3 regions of the Streptomyces sp. 12E genome follow, and region 3 is predicted to be linked to each of the others. Evidence: predicted binding sites of a transcription regulator. Region 3 holds the regulator's gene; each other region holds the start of a gene.
What was found. Region 3 encodes HrcA, which represses chaperone genes, less so after heat shock. Its sites were predicted from a motif close to TTNGCACTCNGNNNNNCNGAGTGCNAA; they were not measured.

Region 1 (5,797 bases), 2.0 Mb from region 3:
ACAACGTCCTGGTCACGAGCCCCGGCAAGGTCCTCGCCGGGGTCAACGCCAACTACGGTGACACCGCGACCCTCTCGGACGTGACGATCGTCGGCGACAGCAAGAGGAAGATCGCCGTCTGCGAGCGCTTCGAGGGCAACGACAGCGGTGACGAGCCGACCAAGCTCGGCAGCGGCCCCGACGGCAAGGCCTGCGTCTACAAGGACTCCGACGTGACCTACAAGTAGAGGGGCGCCCCACGGGCGAGGGCCCGGCGCCGCTGGAGAACAGCGGCGCCGGGCCCTCGTCGTGCTGCGAGCGGGTCGCTCAGTGGGCGTGGCCGTGGCCGTGACCGGCGGCGGCCGGCTCTTCCTCTTCCTTCTTCTCGACGACCAGGGTCTCGGTCGTCAGCAGCAGGGAGGCGATGGAGGCGGCGTTCTCCAGGGCGGAGCGGGTCACCTTGACCGGGTCGATGACGCCGGCCTTGACCAGGTCGCCGTACTCGCCGGTGGCGGCGTTGTAGCCGTTGCCCTTCTCGAGCTCGGCGACCTTGGAGACGATGACGTAGCCCTCGAGGCCGGCGTTCTCGGCGATCCAGCGCAGCGGCTCGACGGCGGCCTTGCGGACCACGGAGACACCGGTGGCCTCGTCGCCGGTCTTGTCGAGGTTGCCCTCGAGGACCTTGACGGCGTGGACCAGCGCGGAGCCACCACCGGAGACGATGCCCTCCTCGACCGCGGCGCGGGTCGCGGAGATGGCGTCCTCCAGACGGTGCTTCTTCTCCTTCAGCTCCACCTCGGTGGCGGCGCCGACCTTGATGACGCACACGCCGCCGGCCAGCTTCGCGAGGCGCTCCTGGAGCTTCTCGCGGTCCCAGTCGGAGTCGGTGGTCTCGATCTCGGCCTTGATCTGGCCGACGCGGCCCTGCACGTCCTCCTTGTTCCCGGCACCGTCGACGATCGTGGTGTCGTCCTTGGTGACGGTGACGCGGCGGGCGGAGCCGAGCACGTCCAGGCCGACCTGGTCGAGCTTGAGGCCGACCTCCTCGGAGACGACCGTGGCGCCGGTGAGGACGGCCATGTCCTGCAGCATCGCCTTGCGGCGGTCACCGAAGCCGGGGGCCTTCACGGCGACCGCGTTGAAGGTGCCGCGGATCTTGTTGACGACCAGGGTCGACAGGGCCTCGCCCTCGACGTCCTCGGCGATGATCAGCAGCGGCTTGGAGGCGTTGGCCTGGATGACCTTCTCCAGCAGCGGCAGCAGCTCCGCGATGGAGGAGATCTTGCCCTGGGTGATGAGGATCTGGGGCTCGTCGAGGACGGCCTCCATGCGCTCCTGGTCCGTCACGAAGTACGGCGACAGGTAGCCCTTGTCGAAGGCCATGCCCTCGGTGAAGTCCAGCTCCAGACCGAAGGTGTTGGACTCCTCGACGGTGATGACACCGTCCTTGCCGACCTTGTCCATCGCCTCGGCGATGAGCTCGCCGACCTGCTGGTCCTGGGCGGACAGCGCGGCGACGGCGGCGATGTCGGACTTCTCGTCGATCGGGCGGGCCGAGGCGAGCAGGTCCTCGGAGACCGCGGCGACGGCCGCGTCGATGCCCTTCTTCAGCAGCGCCGGGGAGGCGCCGGCGGCGACGTTCTTCAGGCCCTCGCGGACCAGCGCCTGGGCCAGCACGGTGGCGGTGGTGGTGCCGTCACCCGCGATGTCGTTGGTCTTGGTCGCCACCTCCTTCACCAGCTGCGCGCCGAGGTTCTCGTACGGGTCCTCGATCTCGACCTCGCGGGCGATCGTGACACCGTCGTTGGTGATGGTGGGGGCGCCGAACTTCTTGTCGATGACGACGTTGCGGCCCTTCGGGCCGATCGTCACCTTCACCGTGTCGGCAAGCTTGTTGACGCCGCGCTCGAGGGCGCGACGGGCGTCCTCGTCGAACTTCAGGATCTTCGCCATGGCAGCGGGAGCCCTCTCGGAAATCTGGGTGAAATCACTGCGCCCCGGGCGCCCGGCTTCTTATCGGATGCTGGGGCCAGGGGCGCAGTGGTTCGAGCAAAAAGTGCTTGCTTCGAGGTCGGGTCGTCCGGGGGTGACCCCCGGGTTCCCCTTACTTCTCGACGATCGCGAGGACGTCGCGGGCCGAGAGGACGAGGTACTCCTCGCCGTTGTACTTGACCTCGGTGCCGCCGTACTTGCTGTACAGAACGACGTCGCCGACCTTCACGTCGAGCTCGACGCGCTTGCCGTCCTCGATGCGGCCCGGACCGATGGCCAGGACGACGCCCTCCTGGGGCTTCTCCTTGGCGGTGTCCGGAATGACCAGGCCCGAAGCCGTGGTCTGCTCGGCGTCGAGCGGCTGGACCACGATGCGGTCCTCGAGCGGCTTGATGGCAACCTTGGAGCTGGCGGTCGTCACGATCCGACCTCCCCCTTCGGAGATCTCACGGGGTTAACTGTCTGAGGTGGCGACCAGGTGGATCCGTCGTCGCGGGTGCCGGACCTGCCCGTCGCGTGTTTGGCACTCTCCAGGGGGGAGTGCCAGAACTGAGACTATGACTGCGATTAGCACTCGGTCAAGCGGAGTGCCAATTGCCCGCGGCGCGTCGCGGGGGCGGGTTCCTTTTCGGCACCGGGTCGTGCAGCCGGCGGTGTCGCGGTGACCGTCACCGGGGGCTGCCGCCCCGGCCCCCCGCTTCGGCCCGGACGACCTCGTCCTCGATCGCCGGACGGGCTGGAAGGTGAGCGGCGCCCGCCGGTTGCCGTCGGCGGGTCGACGGGGTCCGACGTGGTCCTCCAGTCTCCCCACCCCCAGTCCCCGCTCCGCCAGTTCGTCCAGCAGCCGGGTCGTCCGTTCCGTCAGGGTCAGCGACGGGGCCTCGCCCGACGGTACGGCGATGATGTCGCCGGGTTCCAGGCGGCGGGGGCCGTCGGTGTAGGTGAGGTGGCCGTCGGGTTCCAGGGTCACCCTCCACAGCACCACCGCCGCGATGCCGCAGTCCGCGGCGGCCCGCAGGGTGGTGGTGTCGTACGTGCCGTAGGGCGGGCGGAAGAGGCGGGGGCGGACGCCGAAGCGGGACGCGAGCTTGCGCTGCTGGCCGCAGATCTCGGCGCGCTGGCCGGCGTAGGGCAGGCCGCGCAGGGCGGGGTGGTCGAGGGTGTGGTTCTGCAGGCTCGCACCGACCGAGCGCAGCCGGGCGAAGTGGGCGTACCCGGGGCCCGCCACGCTGTCCGTGAGGAACAGGCTGACGGGGAGCCGGCGCTCGCGCACCAGCTCGACGAAGCGGGGGTCGCGTTCGGCGCCGTCGTCGTAGGTGAGGAAGACGACCCGGTCACGGGTCGGGACGCGGTCGACGACGGGCGGGAGGGCGCCGGTCCCCGGCGCCGGGCCGGCTCCGGGCGACCGGCCCGCGCCGTCCCCCGTCCCGCCCGGCGGACCGCATCCGGCGATCACGGCCAGCAGGGCGACGGCGCCCGCCAGGAGACGGCCCCTCACAGGTAGTCCTCCAGGCGGGCCACCGCGTACCCCTCCGCCGTGGCCTTGTCCAGGAAGCGGCGGATCATGTCCGGCATCGTGCCCTTCCAGTCCCCGCGGCCCCGGAAGTGGCTGAGGACGATGTCGCCGGGGTGCAGTGCGCGGTCCCACTCGCGGTACTCCCAGCGGTCGACGAAGACCTCCTCGTTCCAGAGGGGGACGTGGGTGATCCCGCAGGCCTTGGCGGCGCGCAGGGTGGCCTTGTCGTAGTTTCCGTAGGGCGGGCGGAAGAGGACGGGGCGCTCGCCGTAGCGCTCCTCGATGACCTCCTGCATGCCGCAGATCTCACGCTTCTGGCGGGCGTAGGACAGGGCCGGCAGGTAGGGGTGGCGGAGGGTGTGGTTGTGCAGGGCCACGCCCCGGTCCCGCATCTCCTCGAAGTAGCCGTAGTCCTCCTTGACCAGGTAGTCGCTGAGGAAGGCGCTGTACGGGACCTTCAGCTCGCTCATCATCCGCAGGAACGCCGGGTCCTTCTCGGCGCCGTCGTCGATGGTGAGGAAGAGGATCTTCTCGTCGGTGGGGACGGTGGTGAAGACCGGGGGGAGTTCCAGCCGCCGGTGGCCGTCGACCTCGAAGCCGTCGCGGGTGGTGATCCGGGGCTTCTTCGCCGGGGGCGGCGGAGCGGTCAGCGGCACCCGCTTCAGCCCCCAGCGTCTCGCGGCGGCGACCCTGGCGGCGTGCGCCGCGCGCAGCTTGGTGGCGTAGGCGTCGAGCGCGCGGGCCGGGGGCGCCTGCAGGGGCTGCTGGCCGCCCGCCGGTTCGGCCGGGGCGCCGCCGCCCGGTCCGCAGCCGGCGGCGATGGAGGCGAGAGCGAGTACCGCGAGGCCGATCCGCACACCGCCGAATGGCCGCCTTTTATCGTTTTGTCCTACTGCTCGCATGGTGCCGGATCCTCGCAGTCCGCCACCGGCGATCCGGCCCGACACCGCGACCGGAGGCACACGGTCCACCGACTGGCCCACAATGACCCGGTGAACGACCTCGCCCCCCTCCTCACCCCCGAAGGCCGCGCCCTCCTCGACGAGGTGCGCGACACCGATCCGGCCCGTGAACTCGCCGTCGCGACCCGGCTGCGCCGCGAACACCCCGCCGACCTGGTGTCGGCGGCGCTGGGCCAGGCGCGGCTGCGGCAGCGTGCGGCGGCCAAGTTCGGGGCGGAGGACGCACGGCGGATGTTCTTCACGCCGAACGGGGTGGAGCAGTCGACGCGGGCGAGCGTGGCGGCGTACCGGGCACGGCGGTTCCGGGAGCTCGGTGTGGCCTCCGTGGCCGACCTGTGCTGCGGGATCGGCGGGGACGCGATCGCGCTGGCCCGTGCCGGGATCCGGGTGCTGGCGGTGGACCGGGATCCGCTCACCGCGGCGGCCGCGCGGGCGAACGCCGACGCACTGGGGCTCTCCGACCTGATCGAGGTGCGGCAGGCGGACGTGACGGAGGTGGACACGGCCGGCCATGACGCCGTGTTCGTCGATCCGGCCCGGCGCGGCGGGCGGGGCCGGATCTTCGACCCCGAGGCGTACTCGCCCCCGCTGTCCTGGGCGGTCGAGGCGGCCCGCACGGCACCGCGCGCCGCCGCGCTGAAGGTCGCGCCGGGCATCCCGCACGAGGCCGTCCCCGCCGACGCGGAGGCCGAGTGGATCTCGGACGGCGGGGACGTGAAGGAGGCGGTGCTGTGGTTCGGCGCCGGGCAGGAGGCGGCGGTCCGCGCGACCCTCCTCCCCGGTCCGCGCACCCTCCTCTCCCGCGGGCTGCCCGACCCCGCGGTCCGCCCGCCCGGCCGGTACCTGTACGAGCCCGACGGCGCCGTCGTCCGGTCGCACCTCGTCGCCGAGGTCGCCGCGGAACTCGACGGCGGGCTCATCGACCCGACCATCGCCTACGTCACCGCCGACGAGCACCGCCCGACGCCGTACGCCACCGCCTACGAGCTCACCGACCGGCTCCCGTTCAACGTCAAGAAGCTGAAGGCGCTGCTGCGCGAGCGCCGGGTCGGCACGCTGACGGTGAAGAAGCGCGGCTCGGCCGTCGAGCCGGAGGAGCTGCGCCGCAAGGTGCTGCCCAAACCGCACGGCGCCGGGTCCGTCACGGTCTTCCTGACCCGCGTCGCCGGCGCCCCGACGATGCTGCTGGGGCACCCGGTGCGGTGATCACGCGCCGGTCCGCGCCGCGCGGCGCAGCAGCAGCTCCCGTTCGCGTGCGTTGCGGGTCAGCGACGCCGCGCGCCGGAACTCCGCCCGGGCCTCCTCCGTGCGGCCCAGACGGGCCAGCAGGTCGCCGCGGACGCTGGGC
Region 2 (5,797 bases), 890 kb from region 3:
GCGTCGACACCGGCCGCGGCGAGCGGGGCGAGGATCGCCTCCAGCTCCTGGGGCGTCTCGGCGAGCCGGGCGTCGTAGGCGTCCTGCTTCCACTGCGAGTAGCGGAAGATGACGGGGAACTCCGGCGACACGGCCGCGCGCACCGCGGCCACGACCTCCGCGGCGAACTTCGCGCGGGCCACCGGGTCGCCGCCGTAGGCGTCGGTGCGGCGGTTGGTGCCGGACCACAGGAACTGGTCGATGAGGTAGCCGTGGGCGCCGTGCAGCTCCACGCCGTCGAAGCCGATGCGCTCGGCATCGGCGGCCGCCCGGGCGAACGCGGCGACGACGTCGTCGATGTCGGCCTGCGTCATCGTCTTGCCCCCGCCCTCGGTGCCGTCCGTGCGCACCCCGGACGGGCCGACCGCCGGAGCCTGGGGGTACGGCGCCTGGCCCTGCTCACGGACCATGCCGATGTGCCAGAGCTGCGGCACGATCGTGCCGCCCGCCGCGTGCACCGCCTCGGCGACCTTCGCCCAGCCCGCGAGCTGCTCCTCCCCGTGGAAGCGCGGCACCCGGTCGCTCTGCCCGGCCGACTCGTGCCCCACGTACGTCCCCTCGGTGACGATCAGCCCGACACCGGCGGCGGCACGGCGGGAGTAGTACGACACGACGTCCTCACCGGGGACGCCGCCCGGCGAGAACATCCGGGTCATCGGCGCCATGGCGATGCGGTTGGGGACGGTCAGGCCGTTGATCGCGACGGGCCGGGAGAGCGTTGCGGCGGCTCGGGCGGCGGTGTCCGGGGAGGTGACGGTCACGTGGGGCTCCTCTGCTTCGCGTACCTGAAAGTATGTGTACATGCATTAAATGCACGCTCAGCATCAACCGGGCGGGGGCGAGGGGCATTCCCCCCGGCGCTCGGATGTGACCCCGGTCACGGAGCGCCTCCTCTCGCGCCGGATACGGTCGCCCGATGAGGACACGTCTCCTGCGCTTCGGCCTGTACGCGGACGAGGAGGGGCTGGCGTGGGCCGGCTCACTCGTCGACGGGGCCGTGGCGGCACACGGTGCCCGGCTCGTCGGGCGGACCGTCCTGCGCACCCCGCCGGGAAGCGGCACGACGACCGCCGGCCTCTACGACCACCTGGCGGAGCAATGGGCCTGGGAGAACCCGGGGCGGAGCGCCGGCGCACGGGAACCGGTCGAGCTGCGGGTGCGCCTGGTGTGCTCGCTGCGGACCTGGCGGGCGGTCCGCAAGGCGGTGCTGCGGGGCCTGTGCCCGCAGGGCGCGGCGCCGCACACCTGCCGTGTGCCGTGGTGCGCCGCCTGAAACGCCCGAGGGCGGCGCCCCCTGCCGGTAGCAGGGTGCGCCGCCCTCGGTACGTGACGGACGGGTCCGATCCCCGGAAGGATCAGAAGTCCATGTCACCGCCCGGCATGCCGCCGCCGGCCGGGGCCGCGGCCTTCTCCGGCTTGTCGGCGATGACGGCCTCGGTGGTGAGGAACAGCGCGGCGATGGAGGCGGCGTTCTGCAGCGCGGAACGGGTCACCTTCGCCGGGTCGATGATGCCTTCCTTGACCAGGTCGACGTACTCGCCGGTCGCGGCGTTCAGGCCGTGGCCCGGGGTCAGGTTGCGCACCTTCTCCACCACGACGCCGCCCTCGAGGCCGGCGTTGACGGCGATCTGCTTCAGCGGGGCCTCGAGCGCGAGCTTCACGGCCTGGGCGCCGGTCGCCTCGTCACCCTCGAGCTCCAGCTTCTCGAAGACCTGGGAGGCCTGCAGCAGGGCCACGCCACCACCGGCGACGATGCCCTCCTCGACGGCGGCCTTCGCGTTGCGGACGGCGTCCTCGATGCGGTGCTTGCGCTCCTTGAGCTCCACCTCGGTGGCGGCGCCGGCCTTGATGACCGCGACACCGCCGGCGAGCTTCGCCAGGCGCTCCTGCAGCTTCTCGCGGTCGTAGTCCGAGTCGCTGTTCTCGATCTCGGCGCGGATCTGGTTCACGCGGCCCTGGACCTGGTCGGCCGAGCCGGCACCGTCGACGATGGTGGTCTCGTCCTTGGTGATGACGACCTTGCGGGCCTTGCCCAGCAGGTCGAGCGTCGCGTTCTCCAGCTTGAGGCCGACCTCCTCGGAGATGACCTCGCCGCCCGTGAGGATGGCGATGTCGCCGAGCATGGCCTTGCGGCGGTCGCCGAAGCCCGGGGCCTTGACGGCGACGGACTTGAAGGTGCCGCGGATCTTGTTGACGACCAGGGTCGACAGGGCCTCGCCCTCGACGTCCTCGGCGATGATCAGCAGCGGCTTGCCCGACTGCATGACCTTCTCCAGGAGCGGGAGCAGGTCCTTGACGTTGGAGATCTTGGAGTTGGCGATCAGGATGTACGGGTCGTCGAGGACGGCCTCCATACGCTCCATGTCGGTGGCGAAGTACGCCGAGATGTAGCCCTTGTCGAAGCGCATACCCTCGGTGAGCTCCAGCTCCAGACCGAAGGTCTGGGACTCCTCGACGGTGATGACGCCTTCCTTGCCGACCTTGTCCATGGCCTCGGCGATGAGCTCGCCGATCTGGGTGTCGGCGGCGGAGATGGAGGCCGTGGAGGCGATCTGCTCCTTGGTCTCGACATCCTTCGCCTGCTCCAGCAGGGCGCCGGAGACGGCCTCGACGGCCTTCTCGATGCCGCGCTTCAGAGCCATCGGGTTGGCGCCGGCGGCGACGTTGCGCAGGCCCTCCCTGACCAGGGCCTGGGCGAGAACGGTCGCGGTGGTCGTACCGTCGCCGGCGACGTCGTCCGTCTTCTTGGCGACTTCCTTGACCAGCTCGGCGCCGATCTTCTCGTACGGGTCCTCGAGCTCGATCTCCTTGGCGATGGACACGCCATCGTTGGTGATCGTGGGGGCGCCCCACTTCTTCTCGAGGACGACGTTGCGGCCCTTGGGGCCGAGCGTCACCTTGACGGCGTCCGCGAGCTGGTTCATGCCGCGCTCGAGGCCGCGCCGCGCCTCCTCGTCGAACGCGATGATCTTGGCCATGTGAAGTGGTCCCTCCAGGACTGGGGGTGATTCCTTCGGACCGCGCCCGCGCCCGCGACGGACGGCTCGCCGACCCCGTGGTTCCTTGCCCCACACGGCCCGCGGGCCTCACCGACCCGGTCCTTCGTTGTCACTCTCACCTTCAGAGTGCTAACGCCAATGATTAGCACTCGACCCATGCGAGTGCAAGCGCCTTCGGAGAGTCGCGGGGCTCGCTCAGCCGCGCGCGAACACCGTTCGGCCGTACGCGGGCATGGCGAAGGGCCCGCAACCCCGGGAGGTCGCGGGCCCTTCGTCGGCAGAAGATGCTTGCGGCAGGTAGCGCGTTCAGGCGCTGAGACGAACCATGTCGGCCTGCGGGCCCTTCTGACCCTGCGAGATCTCGAACTCGACCCGCTGGCCTTCTTCGAGGGTGCGGTAGCCGTCCATCTGGATCGCGCTGTAGTGGACGAAAACATCCGCACCACCGTCGACCGCGATGAAGCCGTACCCCTTCTCCGCGTTGAACCACTTGACGGTGCCCTGAGCCATGCCTAACTCCCCTATTACTGGCCCTTGCACAGATCCACACTTCGCGGATCCGGGTCAGACCTCACCCCCCAACGGTTGGGGGCGTGCGCCGGAACGCGTCGACCGCGGCTGAATGTATCTGTCCAACTGCCGTCTGCAACAGGTCAGTCGGACGAGAAATCTGGACGACGCCGGTCCGGAGTGTGGCGAGAATTCGCCTGAATCCAGGGCAAGTCGGGCCGCATAAAGGGGTAAAATGCCGCGAAGGGGGCGCGCACTTTGGCCATATCCAGTCGGCCCGCGGCAGGAATTCAGTGTTCCCGATCGGTGGATCGGGAGCGCGTTCCCCAACTCTACCGCGCCCAATCTCATGGAATTGCCCCCTCCGCTTCTCTCACGGAGGGGGCAGTGCGCCGAACGCTCGGCAACCGTCGTTACCGACGGTAATGATCAGCCGCCGGCCACCGCCGGGATGATGGACACGCCGGCCCCGTCCGGGGTGGCCGTCTCGAGCCCCTGCTCGAACCGCACGTCGTCGTCGTTCACGTAGACGTTGACGAACCGCCGCAGCTTGCCCTGGTCGTCCAGCACCCGGGCGGCGATACCGGTGTGGTTCTTCTCCAGGTCCTGGATGACCTCGCCGAGGGTGGCGCCCTCGGCGCTCACCTCGGCCTGCCCACCGGTGTAGGTGCGCAGGATGGTGGGGATACGAACGGTGACGCTCACGACAAGACCTCCGGTCAGGTGACGCCCCTGGGGGCGCGGGGCTGTGTTTGACATGCGGCTGCCGCCGCGTGGGCGCGGTCGGCCACAGGCGGCCCGCGGACGAAACGACTCAGACGAGCCCGGCCTCGCGGAACGACTCGAGGCTCGGACGGATCGTCGCGGTCAGCCCCGTGCCGGCCACCGCGTCCAACGTCTTCAGACCGTCACCCGTGTTGAGCACGACCGTGGTCAGGGACGGGTCGAGCGCCCCGCTCTCGAGGAGCTTCCTGGTGACCCCCACGGTCACGCCCCCCGCGGTCTCCGCGAAGATCCCCTCCGTGCGCGCGAGCAGCTTGATCGCCTCGACGATCCGCCCGTCGTCCACGTCCTCCACCGCACCGCCCGTGCGACGCGCGATGTCCAGGACGTACGGCCCGTCCGCCGGGTTGCCGATCGCCAGCGACTTGGCGATCGTGTCCGGCTTCTGCGGACGTACGACGTCGTGCCCCGCCTTGTACGCGGTGGACACCGGCGAGCAGCCCTCCGCCTGCGCACCGAAGATCTTGTACGGCTTGTCCTCGACCAGGCCGAGCCTGATCAGCTCCTGCAGCCCCTTGTCGATCTTCGTGAGCTGCGAGCCGGAGGCGATCGGGATCACGATCTGGTCCGGCAGCCGCCAGCCGAGCTGCTCGCAGATCTCGTACGCGAGGGTCTTGGACCCCTCCGCGTAGTACGGCCGCAGGTTGACGTTGACGAAGCCCCAGCCCTCGCCGGCCGGGTCGCCGATCAGCTCGGAGCAGAAGCGGTTCACGTCGTCGTAGTTGCCCTCGATGCCGACGAGCTCGCCGCCGTAGACGGCGGCCATGACGACCTTGCCCTGCTCCAGGTCGTGCGGGATGAACACGCAGGACCGGAAGCCCGCCCGGGCCGCGGCGGCGCCGACGGCGCCGGCGAGGTTGCCGGTGGAGGAGCAGGAGAGGGTGGTGAAGCCGAAGGCGCGGGCGGCCTCGATGGCCTGGGCGACGACGCGGTCCTTGAAGGAGTGCGTCGGGTTGCCCGAGTCGTCCTTGACGAACAGCTTGCCGGCGTCGACGCCCAGCTCACGCGCGAGGTTGTCGGCCTGGACGAGCTTGGTCCAGCCGGGGTTCAGGTTCGGCTTGGTCGCCACGTCCGCCGGCACGGGCAGCAACGGCGCGTAGCGCCAGATGTTCGCGGGGCCCGCTTCGATCCGCTTGCGGAGCTCCTCGGTGTCGTGGGCCGAGAAGTCGTACGCGATCTCCAGCGGGCCGAAACACTCCTCGCAGGCGAAGACGGGGCCCAGGGGGACCCGGTGCCCGCATTCGCGGCAGGAGAGCGCGGCGGCGGGGCCCAAGTCGACGGAAGAGGCGGATGCGCCTACGGTGGAATCGGTGGTGGTTGCAACAGTGTGCACAGCCATGTGAGGCGAGGCCCTTTCTCCTCATCTTCCTCACGACGCATCTCGCCGTGAGACGGATTTGGCACCTTCCCTAGCCGGGAGCCTCGCGGAAAAGATCAACAGTGATCTACGAGAACCGGCTGGAGGG
Region 3 (5,797 bases):
CTTGGGCAGGGCCTGGACGACGGTGAGCCGGGGTTCCTCCGGGGGCTCCTCGGCCACCGCGTCCATGCGGACGATCAGGCGGTCCTTGCCCTCGGTGCCGAGCACCACGCAGTCCGCCCAGCGGCCCGCGCCGTCGGTGAGGACGACGTCCTCACCCGCCCGCAGCCGCTTCACGGAGACGGCGTGCCGCCCCTCGGGACCGTCGAGCACGTAACGGCCCCCGCCGCCCGTGTCGAGGTGGTCGACGACGAACACCGGCGCGGTCATCGGGCGCCTCCCGTCGACAGCGCCGTCCGGGCGGCGGCCAGTTCGGCGGCCAGCACCTCCACCAGCTGCCCGGCGGGCAGCTCGCGGGCCATCCGGTGGCCCTGGCCCGCCCACAGCGCCAGGCCCTGCGCGTCGCCGGCCCTGGCGGCGGCCTTGCGCAGGGGCGCGGTGAGGTGGTGGACGTCCGGGTAGGCGGCGGGCGCGTACGGGCCGTGCTCGCGCAGGAAGCGGTTGACCAGGGCGCGGGCCGGCCGGCCCGAGAAGGCGCGGGTCAGCTCGGTGCGGACGTACAGGGGGTCGGTGAGGGCCTGTTTGTGCAGGGCGTGCGCGCCGGACTCGTGGGCGGCGACGAAGGCCGTGCCGAGCTGGGCCGCGGCGGCGCCGGCCGCGAGGACGGCGGCGATCTGGCCGCCGCGCATGATGCCGCCGGCGGCGACCACCGGGATGCCGACCGACTCCCGGACCTGGGCGACGAGGGAGAGCAGTCCGACGCCCGAGCCGTCCGCCTCCGGGTCGTCGCGGTGGGCGCCCTGGTGGCCGCCGGCCTCCACGCCCTGCGCGATCACCGCGTCCGCGCCGGCCCGCTCCACGGCCCGGGCCTCCTCCGCGGTCGTGGCGGTGACCAGCGTGAACGTGCCGGCGCGGCGCAGCGACTCCAGGACCTCGCGGGCCGGCACGCCGAAGTGGAACGACACCACCGGCACCGGGTTGTCCAGCAGCACGGCGAGTTTGGCGTCGTAGCCGTCGTCGCGGCCGCTGTCGGGGTCGCCGAGCGCGGTCTCGTACCAGGAGGCCTCACCGGCCAGTTGGTGGGCGTAGACGTCGACGGCGGCGGGGTCGGCCGTCTCCGGCTGCGGCAGGAAGAGGTTGACGCCGAAGGGGCGGGAGGTCAGCCCCCGCACCTGCTTGATCTCCTGGTACATCCCGTCCGCGGTCTTGTACCCGGCGGCCAGGAAACCGAGTCCGCCCGCCTCGGACACTGCGGCGGCGAGCTGCGGCACGGCGACACCGCCCGCCATCGGCGCCTGCACGATCGGGTGCGGGCAGATATCGGTCAGCACGGAGGGCATGACGGCATGTTGTCACGTCCTCCGACCAACTCCGAATCCACCCTTCCTCTTGGCATAAGCCGCTTTTCGACAGGGCGGCGCCGACCGGTCAACGCCCGTCGAACGCGTCCTTCAACCGCGAGAACAACCCCTGCCGGCCGGGCTGACCGTGCCCGCCCGGGGGACCACCCCCGGACCCCCGGCAGCACACCAACCGCCCGGCACCGACCGGTCAACGCCCGTTGAACGCGTCCTTCAACCGCGAGAACAACCCCTGCTGACCGGGCTGACCGTGCCCGCCCGGGGGACCACCCCCGGACCCCCGGCAGCACACCAACCGCCCGGCGCCGACCGGTCAACGCCCGTTGAACGCGTCCTTCAACCGCGAGAACAACCCCTGCTGACCGGGCTGGAACTGTCCCGTGGGCCGTTCCTCGCCCCGCAGCTTGGCCAGCTCCCGGAGGAGGCGTTCCTGTTCGGGGTCGAGCTTGGTCGGGGTCTGGACCTCGACGTGGACGACGAGGTCGCCCCGGCCGCCGCCGCGCAGGTGCGTGACGCCCCGGCCGTGCAGCGGGATCGACTGGCCGGACTGGGTACCGGGCCGGATGTCGACCTCCTCCATGCCGTCCAGCGTCTCCAGCGGCACCTTGGTGCCGAGGGCCGCCGCCGTCATCGGGAGGGTGACCGTGCAGTGCAGGTCGTCGCCGCGCCGCTGGAACTGCGTGTGCGGGAGCTCGTGGATCTCCACGTACAGGTCACCGGCGGGGCCGCCGCCGGGCCCGACCTCGCCCTCGCCGGCCAGCTGGATCCGGGTGCCGTTGTCGACACCGGCCGGGATCTTGACCGTGAGGGTGCGCCGGGAACGGATCCGGCCGTCGCCCGCGCACTCCGGGCACGGGGTGGGGACGACGGTGCCGAAGCCCTGGCACTGCGGGCAGGGGCGGGAGGTCATGACCTGGCCCAGGAAGGACCGCGTGACCTGCGAGACCTCACCTCGGCCCCGGCACATGTCACAGGTCTGCGCGGTGGTGCCCGGAGCGGCGCCCTCGCCGCTGCACGTCGTGCAGACGACGGCCGTGTCGACCTGGATGTCCTTGGTCGTGCCGAACGCGGCCTCGTCGAGCTCGACGTCGATGCGGATCATCGCGTCCTGGCCCCGGCGGGTGCGCGAGCGCGGCCCGCGCTGCGACGCCGTGCCGAAGAACGCGTCCATGATGTCGGAGAAGTTGCCGAAGCCACCCGCCCCGAAGCCGCCCGCGCCACCGCCGCCGGCCTGCGAGAGGGGGTCGCCGCCGAGGTCGTAGACCTGCTTCTTCTGCGGGTCCGACAGCACCTCGTAGGCGGCGTTGATCTCCTTGAACCGCTCCTGCGTCTTCGGATCAGGATTGACGTCCGGGTGCAGCTCGCGGGCGAGCCGCCGGAAGGCCTTCTTGATCTCCTCCTGCGACGCGTCGCGGCGCACGCCGAGTACGGCGTAGTAGTCCGTGGCCACTACGACTCCGCCAGGATCTGTCCGACGTACCGTGCCACTGCGCGTACCGCTCCCATCGTTCCCGGATAGTCCATGCGGGTCGGTCCGACCACGCCGAGCTTGGCAACCGCCTCGCCGCCCGAACCGTAGCCCACCGACACGACGGACGTGGAGTTGAGTCCCTCGTAGGCGTTCTCGTGCCCGATGCGCACGGTCATGCCCGAATCCCCCGCCTCACCAAGCAACTTGAGGAGCACGACCTGCTCCTCGAGCGCCTCCAGGACAGGCCGGATCGTGAGGGGGAAGTCATGTCCGAAGCGGGTGAGATTGGCGGTGCCGCCGATCATCAGCCGCTCCTCGTTCTCCTCGACGAGCGTCTCCAGGAGAGTGGAGAGCACCGTCGAGACCGTACCGCGGTCCTCCGCCTCGAACGCCTCGGGGAGGTCCTCCACCAGGCTGGGCACATCGGTGAACCGACGGCCCGTGACCCGGCTGTTCAGGCGGGCCCGCAGGTCCGCCAGGGAGGACTCGCCGAACGGCGCCGGGCAGTCGACCACGCGCTGCTCCACCCGGCCGGTGTCCGTGATCAGCACCAGCATCAGCCGCGCGGGGGCGAGGGCCAGCAGTTCCACGTGCCGCACGGTGGAGCGGGTCAGCGACGGGTACTGCACGACGGCGACCTGCCGGGTCAGCTGCGCGAGCAGCCGCACGGTCCTGGCCACCACGTCGTCGAGGTCGACGGCGCCGTCGAGGAAGTTCTGGATGGCCCGCCGCTCGGGCGGGCTCATGGGCTTGACGCCGGCGAGCTTGTCGACGAACAGGCGGTAGCCCTTGTCGGTGGGGATGCGCCCGGCGCTGGTGTGCGGCTGGGCGATGAAGCCCTCGTCCTCCAGGGCCGCCATGTCGTTGCGCACGGTGGCCGGGGAGACGCCGAGGTTGTGCCGCTCGGTGAGCGCCTTGGAGCCGACGGGCTCCTCGGTGCCCACGTAGTCCTGAACGATGGCGCGCAGCACCTGGAGCCTGCGTTCACTGAGCATCGCGCACACCTCCAGAAGCCTTCCGCGCGGTACCTTCCCTGTCCGCCTGGCACTCTTCGTGCACGAGTGCCAGACTTCCCCGCCCAGTGTACGGCCGGGGGGTGCACCCCGGGCAAGGCCGGTCCCCTCGCCGTCGCGCCGGACGGCGCCGTCCCCCGATAGCGTCCCGGTATGACCGTGACTTGGGAAGAGCCGGGATGGGAGCAAGTGGCCGCCGGGGTGGGACGGCGCCGACTGCCGGTGTGGGACTGCACGGTGGGGCTCGTCGTGGGCCCGGACGGCGTGCTGCTCGTCGACGCGGGTTCCGGTCCGGGCGAGGGCGCACGGTTGCGGACGGAGGTGCAGGCGCTCACCGGTCGCCGTGTGACGCATCTCGCGCTCACCCACCCCCACTTCGACCACGTCCTCGGGGCGGCGGCGTTCGCGGGCGCGGAGGTGTTCGGCGCGGTGGGCGCGGACACCGTGCTGACGGGCCGCGGACGTGAGGAGCTGCGCGCGGACGCGGTGCGCCACGGGCTGGACGCGCGGGTGGCCGAGGAGGCCGTGGACGCGCTGGTCCCGCCCCGGCACGCGGTGAGCGGCGAGCGGACGCTCGACCTGGGCGGCGGCCTGCGGGTGCTGCTGGCGAACGTGGGCCCCGGGCACACCTCCCATGACCTCGCGGTACTGGTCCCCGGCGACCCGGAGGTGGTGTTCTGCGGCGACCTGGTCGAGGAGTCGGGCGAGCCGCAGGCCGGTCCCGACGCCGTACCGTCCCGCTGGCCGGCCGCCCTGGACCGGTTGCTGGAGCTGGGCGGCGAGGGCGCCCGGTACGTCCCCGGCCACGGCGCGGTGGTGGACGCGGCGTTCGTCCGGGCCCAGCGCGACGCCCTGGCGGCCCGTTTCGGCGTGTCGGACTGATCACGGCGGGCGGGATCCTCGTATCGTCGTCAGAATGCGCCAGTACTCCGCCGATCTGACCCCTCCGTGGAAGAAACCGCAGCCCGTCCCCGAGGTCGCGGCCGAGCCCGGCCTGGTGGTGGAGGAACCCGGCAGCGGCTTCTGCGGCGCGGTGATCCGCTGCGAGGCGGGCACGGTGACCCTGGAGGACCGCTTCGGGAAGCACCGGGTGTTCCCGCTGGAGCCGCGGGGCTTCCTGCTGGAGGGCCGCGTGGTGACGCTGGTGCGGCCGCCCGCCGGTCCGGCGCGCCCCACCCGTACGGCGTCCGGTTCGGTGGCCGTTCCCGGCGCGCGGGCGCGGGTGGCCCGCGCGGGGCGCATCTACGTGGAGGGGCGGCACGACGCGGAGCTGGTCGAGAAGGTGTGGGGCGACGACCTGCGCGTCGAGGGCGTGGTGGTGGAGTACCTGGAGGGCGTCGACGATCTGCCGTCGGTCGTCGAGTCCTTCGCGCCGGGGCCGGACGCGCGGCTGGGCGTCCTGGTGGACCACCTGGTCCCGGGCTCGAAGGAGTGGCGGATCGCCGAGGCGGTGACGAGCGAGCACGCGCTGGTGGTGGGCCACCCGTACATCGACGTCTGGGAGGCGGTGAAGCCGGCGTCGGTCGGCATCGAGGCGTGGCCCCGGGTGCCGCGCGGGCAGGACTGGAAGACGGGGGTGTGCCGGGCGCTGGGCTGGCGGGTGGCGAACACCGGCGAGGCGTGGCAGCGGATCCTCGGCTCGGTGCGCTCCTACAAGGACCTGGAGCCCCAGCTCCTGGGCCGCGTGGAGGAACTGATCGATTTCGTCACGGCAACGGCCAGCGGTGGGGCCTGACACCCGGCAGGGTGCCGAATCCGCTGGTGTCGAGTTCGACACCCAGGGCGTCGAGGGCCAGCGGATCACCGAACTTCGTTTTCTCCTGCCCCTTGTAGTCGGCCTTCCCCCCCCGTGCCGACAGGGTCTGTCAGCAGAACGCACTGCGCCATGATCGGATCGACGATGAGGTACACGGGCACGCCGCCCGCGGCGTAGATCGATCGCTTGACGCCGTAGT

Region 1: the regulator HrcA is predicted to act here: its motif matches at 2,539-2,565, upstream of groES (co-chaperone GroES).
Region 2: the regulator HrcA is predicted to act here: its motif matches at 3,181-3,207, upstream of groL (chaperonin GroEL).

What each region holds. Positions count from the first base shown of each region.
Region 1 covers NZ_JBVNCJ010000001.1:4,417,977-4,423,773, reverse strand. The annotation lists gene ACZ8ZB_RS20650 (pectate lyase) at 1-227, shown strand, start outside; gene groL (chaperonin GroEL) at 307-1,932, opposite strand; gene groES (co-chaperone GroES) at 2,084-2,392, opposite strand; partial or broken gene ACZ8ZB_RS20635 (polysaccharide deacetylase family protein) at 2,759-3,469, opposite strand; gene ACZ8ZB_RS20630 (polysaccharide deacetylase family protein) at 3,466-4,344, opposite strand; gene ACZ8ZB_RS20625 (THUMP-like domain-containing protein) at 4,480-5,655, shown strand; gene ACZ8ZB_RS20620 (RNA polymerase sigma factor) at 5,656-5,797, opposite strand, start outside.
Region 2 covers NZ_JBVNCJ010000001.1:3,311,950-3,317,746, forward strand. The annotation lists gene ACZ8ZB_RS15290 (NADH:flavin oxidoreductase) at 1-800, opposite strand, end outside; gene ACZ8ZB_RS15295 (hypothetical protein) at 956-1,312, shown strand; gene groL (chaperonin GroEL) at 1,395-3,017, opposite strand; gene ACZ8ZB_RS15305 (cold-shock protein) at 3,345-3,548, opposite strand; gene ACZ8ZB_RS15310 (ubiquitin-like small modifier protein 1) at 3,978-4,253, opposite strand; gene thrC (threonine synthase) at 4,363-5,670, opposite strand; SAM riboswitch class I at 5,689-5,797, opposite strand, start outside.
Region 3 covers NZ_JBVNCJ010000001.1:2,417,228-2,423,024, forward strand. The annotation lists gene ACZ8ZB_RS11380 (16S rRNA (uracil(1498)-N(3))-methyltransferase) at 1-267, opposite strand, end outside; gene ACZ8ZB_RS11385 (nitronate monooxygenase) at 264-1,337, opposite strand; gene dnaJ (molecular chaperone DnaJ) at 1,672-2,808, opposite strand; gene hrcA (heat-inducible transcriptional repressor HrcA) at 2,808-3,824, opposite strand; gene ACZ8ZB_RS11400 (MBL fold metallo-hydrolase) at 3,996-4,724, shown strand; gene ACZ8ZB_RS11405 (DUF3097 domain-containing protein) at 4,759-5,577, shown strand; partial or broken gene ACZ8ZB_RS11410 (Uma2 family endonuclease) at 5,549-5,797, opposite strand, start outside.